Regions from separate parts of the Zhenhengia sp. genome, predicted to be linked through region 1. Evidence: a T-box and tRNA genes for the amino acid it is inferred to sense, from the RefSeq annotation. Region 1 holds a T-box; the other holds one or more tRNA genes.

Region 1 (4,441 bases):
ACCTTTATATGCATCTGGATTTGCTTTGTACTCTTTACGGTTTGCACAGTATCCAAGTTCAATAGCGAAGTTTTTAAGTGTTTCAAACCATGTTTCTTGGCTTTCTTCATTGTGTTTATAGGCTTCTTTATATGCCGCAATAATTTCTTTTGCAGTATCAATTGTCATCCCTTTTGGAAGTTCTACCTGATCTACTGTTTCAGCGTAGAAGAAGTTATCGAAGAAATATGTGATTTTTTCTTTTACGTCCATCCATTTAGCGAAGTCTTTTCTTGGTTTTGGACCTTCTTTATCAATGCTGAAGATAGCTTTAGCCATAGCTTCATTTGCAGTTACAAGATCATACATTTCTTTGTCATGCTCTTTAGCCCATGCTGTGTAAAGTTCGTATACTTTTTCACCTGGCATTCTTGCAATAACGTCTTTACTTACGTCATTTAATTTAATGATATCGAATAATGCACCACTTTTACTCATCTTATCAAGTGATACAGGGAATTCATGATAATCAGCTGTAGGGTTTTCAGCTCTCCACTCTTCATAAGTAGAGTTGATGATGTTAAGAAGGTATTCGATTACACATACTGTTGGGTAACCTTCTTCATCGTAGTAACTTACAGCACTTTCAGCATCTTTTCTCTTAGAAAGTTTACGTCTTGAATCACCATCCATTTTCATAATTGTTGGGATGTGACCGTACTCTGGACGTTTAAATCCAAGTACATCAAATAATTGTACGTGAATCGGAAGTGATGATAACCATTCTTCACCACGTGTTACGTGTGTTGTACCCATAAGTGCATCATCAATAGCATGTGCAAAGTGGTATGTTGGAAGTCCATCCCCTTTAATGATAACGATATCTTGGTTGTTTTCTGGGAATGAAGTTTCACCTTTGATAAGGTCATGGAATTCTACTCTATTTTCTGGGTTGCCTGGTGATTTAAGACGGATAATGTATCTTTCACCTGCTTCGATTTTTGCAATAGCTTCTTCTGAAGATAAGTTTCTATATGTTGCGTATTCACCATAGTAACCTGGTGTTACTTTTGCTTCTGTTTGGCGTTCACGAAGTGCTTCAAGTTCTTCTGGTGTTGCAAAACATGGATAAGCTAAACCTTTTTTAATAAGGTCTTTAGCGAATGTTTTGTAGATTTCAGCTCTTTCACTTTGTTTGTATGGACCATAGTTACCGATAGAAGTATCTTCACCTGTCATACCTTCTGTGAAGTTCATACCGTATTTGTTCATTGTACGGATTGTATCTTCAATCGCACCTTCTACTTCTCTTTTTTGGTCTGTATCTTCGATTCTAAGGTAGAATACACCACCACTTTGAACTGCTGTTCTTTCAGCTACAAGTGCAGCGAATACACCACCGATGTGTTGGAATCCTGTTGGACTTGGTGCGTATCTTGTTACGCGAGCACCTTCTTGTAATTCTCTTTTTGGATAGGCATTAATATAATCTTCTGGCGTTTTTGTAATGTCTGGGAAAATTAAATCTGCTAATCTGTCTAAACTCATCTTTCTCTTCCTCTCTCGTTTTCTTTATAGTAAATTTAAAAAATCACATAAAAAAAGCCCCTCATCCTAACCTCTTAGGACGAAAGACATCTTCCGCGTTACCACCTAAGTTGACTATATGTCTATAGTCCACTCCTACTATCTTTAAGGGAATAACCCCACAAACTTACTCCTCTAAATTTAGAGATTTTCAGTCCGTAGCAAAAGAACTTCTTTCTATAAGGGTACATCTTAGGCTTCCACCATCCCTAAGTCTCTTGAATGTCCTTCTTATATACTCTTCTCTTTTATCGCTTTTTCTTATTTATAATCTCATTATAACGACCATCTTTCTTATTGTAAAGGTCTATTATATAATGAAAATATCATAATTTAGGGAGGGTAGACAACATATGTTTTTACAAAAAAATGATTTCATTCTATTCCAAGGGGATAGTATTACGGACTGCAGCCGAAATAAACTAAATCGCAATGATCTCGGAGAGGGTTATGTAAATCTTATACATCATTTCTTGACGAAAGAATATCCTGATCTTCAAGTAAGTTGTATGAATAAAGGTATTTATGGAAATCGTACTATTGACCTTAAACTTCGCTGGCGATTTGACTGTTTAAGACTTGAACCTACAGTTCTTTCTCTCCTTGCAGGTATTAATGATACCTGGAGACGCTATGACTTTAATCTTATGACCTCTGAAGAAAGATTTAGAGATCATTATCGCTATCTTATTGAAAGCAGTTTAGAACGCATGCCTGACCTTAGAATTATTCTCATGTCTCCATTTCTTTTACCTCATAAAGAAGAACAAGTTCTATGGTTTGAAGATCTTAATCCTAAAATTGATATTGTAAAGTCACTTGCAGCAGAATATAACACCCTTTATATTCCTCTTCAAGAAATTTTTAATGCTTCGCTTACACCAGAGCATGATGCACATTACTTTACCATAGATGGTGTACATCCTACGCCTGAAGGTCATATGCTTATTGCAAAAGAATGGATTAAAAGGAGTCTCGAATGAAAGAGCGCGTTGATTTATTAGATAATTTAAAAGGACTTCTTATTTTCTTGGTTGTCTTTGGTCATTCTTTAGAGCTTTTTAAAGATGAATATTTTATTACTCAGGTACTCTATGTATTTATTTATCTTTTTCATATGCCGGCCTTTGTATTTGTATCCGGTTACCTTTCCAAAAATGTAGATAAGGCACGTCAAACGGCTTTTACTACCTTCTTCTTGCCATTTCTACTCTTTAATATCCTTTGGAATGGTATAGCTGCAATAGTTACATGGGATTTAGATAAATTCTCCTTTATTACCCCTGGCTGGGCCTTGTGGTACCTAATGAGTATGTTCCTATGGAAAATTTCACTTAAAGACCTAGTACGTATTAAATATATTGTACCTATTAGTTTTATTGTAGGCCTTGGAGCAGGCATATTTGGTGAGTTTAATGGCATCTTATCTTTATCTCGTACTTTAGTGTTTTTCCCATTCTTTTTAATTGGGTATTTTACAAGTGAAGATAGATTTTTCAAATTAAAAAAACCGTCAAGATTCTTCTCTTGCGGCATTATTTTACTCGCTCTATCCTTTGCAATATTTATTTGTTATTTTAAAGTTTTCCCTGTGGAATTCTTATACGGTAGTGACTCCTTCCAAACCTATACTGTCCCTATTTGGCTTGGACTTATTAGCCGTGCTTTACTCTATATCATAGGTTTTTCCTTTGTATTTGTACTTGCTAATACGATGACAGCTAAAAATACTTTCTTTAGTAAGATAGGACGTAACACACTACCTATTTATATTTTGCATACGTATTTACTCTGTATTCCTATAGCTATAAACTATTTTATTCCTTCTATGTGGGTTAGACTTTTTATTTGTTTAGTTTCTGCTACAGGTATTACTTATGTCCTATCCCGTAATACAACTGAAAGGTACTTTAGAAAGTTTTTAGCTTCTGCCCTAGCTCTTTTTCTTAAAAATGAATCCCGCTAGTCCACCAAAAAAGAAGTGCAAGGTGCTTTATCCTTGCACTTCTTTTTTTGGTGCCAATTCTTCTTTTTGATGCGCTGCTTCTTTCATCACTTCACATGCTTTTTTAATAAGTTCATCTTTACTATTAAGAGCAATCCACTCAAAATAATTTGGATCCTCTTTATAGATTTCTTTTAACGTCCTATTCTTATATTTTCCAAAATTAATTTTTATGGCTGCAGCCTCTTTCGGCTGCATTGTTTCCGTACCAACGATTTCTGATTGATTAATAAAATCCTGCATTTCTTCTAAATCTTGTGTAAAGATTTCACTTAATGAAGCTACTTGCAGTACAGCATCAATAAATGCTCTTTTTTTAGCAATTTTAAGAATTGTATTCGTGAGATCACAAGGATCAGGATTAGGAATTTTGTATCTTAGCCGCCCATATTTATCAATAAATTGCCTTACATCTTCCGGATCTGTTCCTGTAGGAATAATATCACTATTTATCCACCTATATTTCTTTTCAAAAGAGTTACAATTTCCTAATCCTTGTGCAACATTACGCATTCCTTTTTTTAGGGTACACCTAATAATGTAGGCAAAGAAACCTTTTTCATAATCTTGTACGTGATCCATCATTTCATATTCAGGATTAATTCCTAGCATCATACAAATTTTTTCTCCACCCGGTTTAAGCAGAGTTGGCTTAATTGTTCCAGGAATAATCCCATAATCATGTTCTCTTCTTAAAGTTTGTTGTACAACAGCTTGGAAAGCTGCTATTTTATCTATCGTCTTTTTTACTAAACCTATATCCATTTCATCTATTAGGCTTATATCTTTAGTCGTATTGGCTAGGATATGTGTCGTCATAAGATGTTCCCCCTGTATTATTCATTTTAAATACTGGTCAAGCAAATAAGT
Region 2 (4,441 bases), on a different contig from region 1:
ATTTTTGTTCAGTAGATTTAGTAGATTTTCCTATGAAAAAGGCACATAAAAAGGCTATTGAATACATGATAAAAAATGGTGGGGTAGTAAGTTTTGACCCAAATGTACGCTTACCTTTATGGCCAACAGCAGATGCTTGTAGAGATGCTATTTTAGAGTTTCTTCCTTATGCTCATGTGATTAAAATTTCTGATGAAGAATTAGAATTTATTACAGGCTATAAAACAATAGAAGAAGCTAAGGCACTTTTATTTAGAGGTAATGCCCAACTTGTTATCTATACAAAAGGTGGGGATGGTGCTGAAGTTTACACTAAGGAAAGTATGGTAAGTGTAGGGGGGAGAAGAGTAGAAGTAATTGATACGACAGGGGCTGGGGATTCCTTTATTGGAGCATTCCTTTATAAACTTTTAGCAGCAGATATAAAAGCAGAGGCATTATCTAGCTTATCTGGGGAAATACTTAAAGAGTATCTAAACTTTGCTAATGCTTATGCAGCTTATAGTACACAAGGTAAAGGAGCTATTGGTTCTTATGCAACATTAGAAGAAATAGAAAGTTATATAAAAAACAGCTAGAGCATATAGGCTCTAGCTGTTTTTTATATAATAATATTATTTAGCAGTAGTTAAAGCACTGTTTACCGCTTCAAATACAGCAGTACTTGAGTTAGATGCACCTGTTACAGCATCAATGCCTTCTGTAGATTGGTTATAAATAATATCTGGAATTAAATCATTTTGAATAGACATAAAGATTGAAGATGTTTCATGATGTTCAAGAACTTCGATAGTATCAATGAAACCATCTTTTACAGTTACTTCAACTTTAATGGTACCGTTGTTACCAGTTGCTTCACCTTGGTAAACACCATCTTTGAAGCTAGCAGTAGCAGTTTCATTTATTTTTGGTGTAGAAGCTTCTTCTTTTTCAGAAACTGTAGTAGCACCTATACCACCATCTGCCATAGCAAGTGTAGCAGCTTTAGTACCAGCTTGACGTCCAAATACAATAATATCTGCTAAAGCATTACCACCAAGACGCTCAGCGCCATGTACACCACCTGTTACTTCACCAGCAGCAAATAAACCAGGAATAATATTACCATCTGTATTTACAACTTCAGCATTTGTATTGATTTTGATACCACCCATTGTATGGTGAACACCTGGTGCAATTTTGATTGCATAGTAAGGTGCTTTTTCAAAGGCAATATCCATACCAGCGCTACGTCCAAATGCAGCATCAATACCTGATTTTACAGAGTCATTCCATGCAGCGATTGTTGCTTTAAGAGTATCCGCATCCATTCCAAGAGCAGTTGCTAAAGCTTCAGGTGTTTCACCTTCAGTTGTAAGGCCTTGCGCTACATATTTTTCGATTGCTTTTAAGCTTTCGCGTACACCTTGGTCAAACACAAGGTATGCATATTGATCTTCTTGCTCTAAGACAGCAGCAGATACTTTGTCGCGAGTGGACATTTCATCTGTAAAACGTTCGCCTTTAGTATTTACAAGAATTGCACCATTACCGCGAACAGCTTCTGTAATAAGAGCAGCTGTTTCAGGATGAACTGTTGGGTGAATCTGAATTTGCTCAATATCGTCAAGAGCTGCACCAAGAGCTTCAGCTAAGATAATTCCATCACCTGTTGCACCTGGTTGGTTTGTACTAATAAAGCCATCAAGTTGTGGCTGATATTTTGTGTAAAGTTCTGGATTATTTCCAAATCCACCAGATGCAATAACAACAGCATCTGCTTTGATGATGTAAGAAGTTTTTTCACCATTTTCTGTAGCAATTGCTTTAATACCTGTTACTTTATCATTTTCGTAAATAACTTCAGTTGCTTCAGTGTTGAGCATTGTATCAATACCACGTTGTTCTGTATTTTGATAAAGAACATTTACTAAATGATCACCTACAGGAGCACCACCAGTTGGTCTATGAGCACGCTTGAAAGATGCGCCACCAAGGGAACCTACATCAGAAAGATCAGCACCTAAATCTATAAGCCAAGCTACAGCATCGGCAGCATTTTCAGTCATAAATTTAACAAGTTCAGGATCGTTGAGTTCCTCTCCACCCTTCATTGTGTCAGTATAGTGAACTTCAACAGTATCTTCAATTCCAGCTTCTTTTTGAAAAGTTGTTCCAGCAGCGTTTAGACCACCTGTTGCACGAGCAGTATTTCCGCCAACGAAAGGCATTTTTTCTACTAAAATAACATGAGCTCCAGCATCATGTGCTTCAATAGCAGCACTTAAGCCACCACCACCAGCACCGATAACGATAACATCTGTTTCAAGTGTAAGAGTTTCTTGTGCTGATTCAGTTACTTCTGTTGTAACTTCTTTTTCTACTTGAGTAGGTGTAGAAGCACAACCTGTTAATAGGGAAACTGATAAACCTAAGCAAGCTATAGTAGATAAAAGTTTTTTCATCTTCATAATAATATCCCTCTTTATGTTTGATAAATTATTGTCAAACATAGTGTATCATAGTATAAAAAATAAATATATAGCTTAACATAATGTCTGAACAGGAAATATATTATGTGTTGTTTTAAATAATTTTAATAAGTGTAAAATTATTTAAAAAATGTATTGAATTAAATTGATAGGAGTTTTATAATATATAGTACAAGGCCCGTTGGTCAAGAGGTCAAGACGCCACCCTCTCACGGTGGACTCAGGGGTTCGATTCCCCTACGGGTCATATAAAAAGACTTAGCAAATGTTTGCTAAGTCTTTTCTGTTTTTTCTGTTATTAAATCAAATGATTGGATTCAATTGACTAAGTTAATTATACTATAGTAAAATTATTTTATAGGTTTTCGGAAGACCTATACACTCACTCCTTGACCTGTGAATATAAAAGTCAAGACTATAAAACTCCCCAATCTTCTTTATAGATGACCTGGTCAAGGAGGATTTTTGAACTAATTATATTGGAGATAGATTAAAGAGGACTACTTTATAAGTGTAGGCCTCTTTTTATACTTTAAATAAGGTATCGCTTATAACAATGAAATAAAATTGTAACTAGCTTTTTTTCCTAAAAAATGACATAATATAATCGACAATATACGAGGAGGGACTATGATGGATTTTAGACAAGGGTATAACCGCTGGTTAAATGAAGAAAAGGTTGATGAAGCTTTAAAAAATGAACTTCAAGCAATTGAAAATGAAAAAGAGATTGAGGACAGATTTTATAAAAATCTTGAATTCGGAACAGGTGGTTTAAGAGGTAAAATTGCAGCAGGAAGCAACCGTATGAATGTTTATACAATAGGTAAAGCTACTCAAGGGCTTGCAACATACCTTTTAAAACACAAAGCTGAGCCAAGTGTCGCTATTGCATATGATTCAAGAAATATGAGTAAAGAATTTGCAGACCAAGCAGCAAGCGTACTTGCAGCAAATGGGGTAAAAGTATTCCTTTACCCATCATTAAGACCAACACCAATGCTTTCTTTTACAGTTAGACATTTAGAAACAGATGCAGGTATTGTTATCACAGCATCTCATAACCCTAAAGAATACAATGGTTATAAAGTATATGGTAATGATGGTGGACAAATTACAGATGAAGCTGCAAAAGAGATTTTATCTTATATTGATGCAGCAGACATCTTTGAAGATGTTAAAGTTATGACATTAGAAAAAGCAGAAAAAGAAGGTAAATTAGAATACATTACAGAAGAAGTAGATAAAGCTTACTATCATCAAGTAGAAACTTTATGTATTCGTAAAGACCTTATTAAAGAAAAGGCGTCAGAACTTAAGATTATCTACACACCAATCCATGGTAGTGGTAATATTCCAGTTCGTACAATGCTTAATAAATTAGGTTTTACAAATGTAGCAGTTGTTAAGGAGCAAGAACTCCCAGATGGAAACTTCCCAACAGCACCATATCCAAACCCAGAAGATAAACGTGTATTTGAGCTTGCTATTGAAATGGCAAAAGAAACAGCACCAGACCTTATCTTTGGTACAGACCCAGACTGTGACCGTATTGGTGTAGTAGTTAAAGAAAGTGCTGATAGCTATAAAGTATTAACAGGAAACCAAGTAGGTATCCTACTTAGTGACTATATCTTAAATGCACGTAAGGAAATGGGTACTTTAAGTGGACAAGATACAATTGTTAAAACAATTGTAACTTCAGATATGGTAAAACCTATTGCGACGCATTATGGCACACAAGTAATGGATGTTTTAACAGGTTTTAAATACATTGGAGAGAAAATCAAAGAGTTCTTAGAAACAGGTGCAAATAACTTTGTATTTGGTTATGAAGAAAGCTATGGTTATTTATCAGGAGACTTCGTAAGAGATAAAGATGCTGTTATTGCTTCTGTACTTATTGCAGAGATGGCACTTTACTACCGTACACAAGGTAAAAACCTTTATGAAGCACTTGAAGATCTGTT

The links. The T-box of region 1 lies ahead of gltX (glutamate--tRNA ligase). A T-box ahead of a tRNA ligase gene usually reads a tRNA of that ligase, here a tRNA-Glu.
Region 2: it encodes a tRNA-Glu, which carries the amino acid that the T-box ahead of gltX (glutamate--tRNA ligase) is inferred to sense. The anticodon was not compared.

The regions. Positions count from the first base shown of each region.
Region 1 is NZ_JBKVCH010000019.1:8,987-13,427, forward strand. It holds gene gltX (glutamate--tRNA ligase) at 1-1,527, opposite strand, end outside; T-box leader at 1,600-1,827, opposite strand; gene ACLTBU_RS15700 (SGNH/GDSL hydrolase family protein) at 1,920-2,549, shown strand; gene ACLTBU_RS15705 (acyltransferase family protein) at 2,546-3,532, shown strand; gene ACLTBU_RS15710 (hypothetical protein) at 3,560-4,390, opposite strand.
Region 2 is NZ_JBKVCH010000014.1:40,262-44,702, reverse strand. It holds gene ACLTBU_RS14020 (carbohydrate kinase family protein) at 1-578, shown strand, start outside; gene ACLTBU_RS14015 (flavocytochrome c) at 615-2,450, opposite strand; tRNA gene ACLTBU_RS14010 (tRNA-Glu) at 2,647-2,718, shown strand; gene ACLTBU_RS14005 (phospho-sugar mutase) at 3,105-4,441, shown strand, end outside.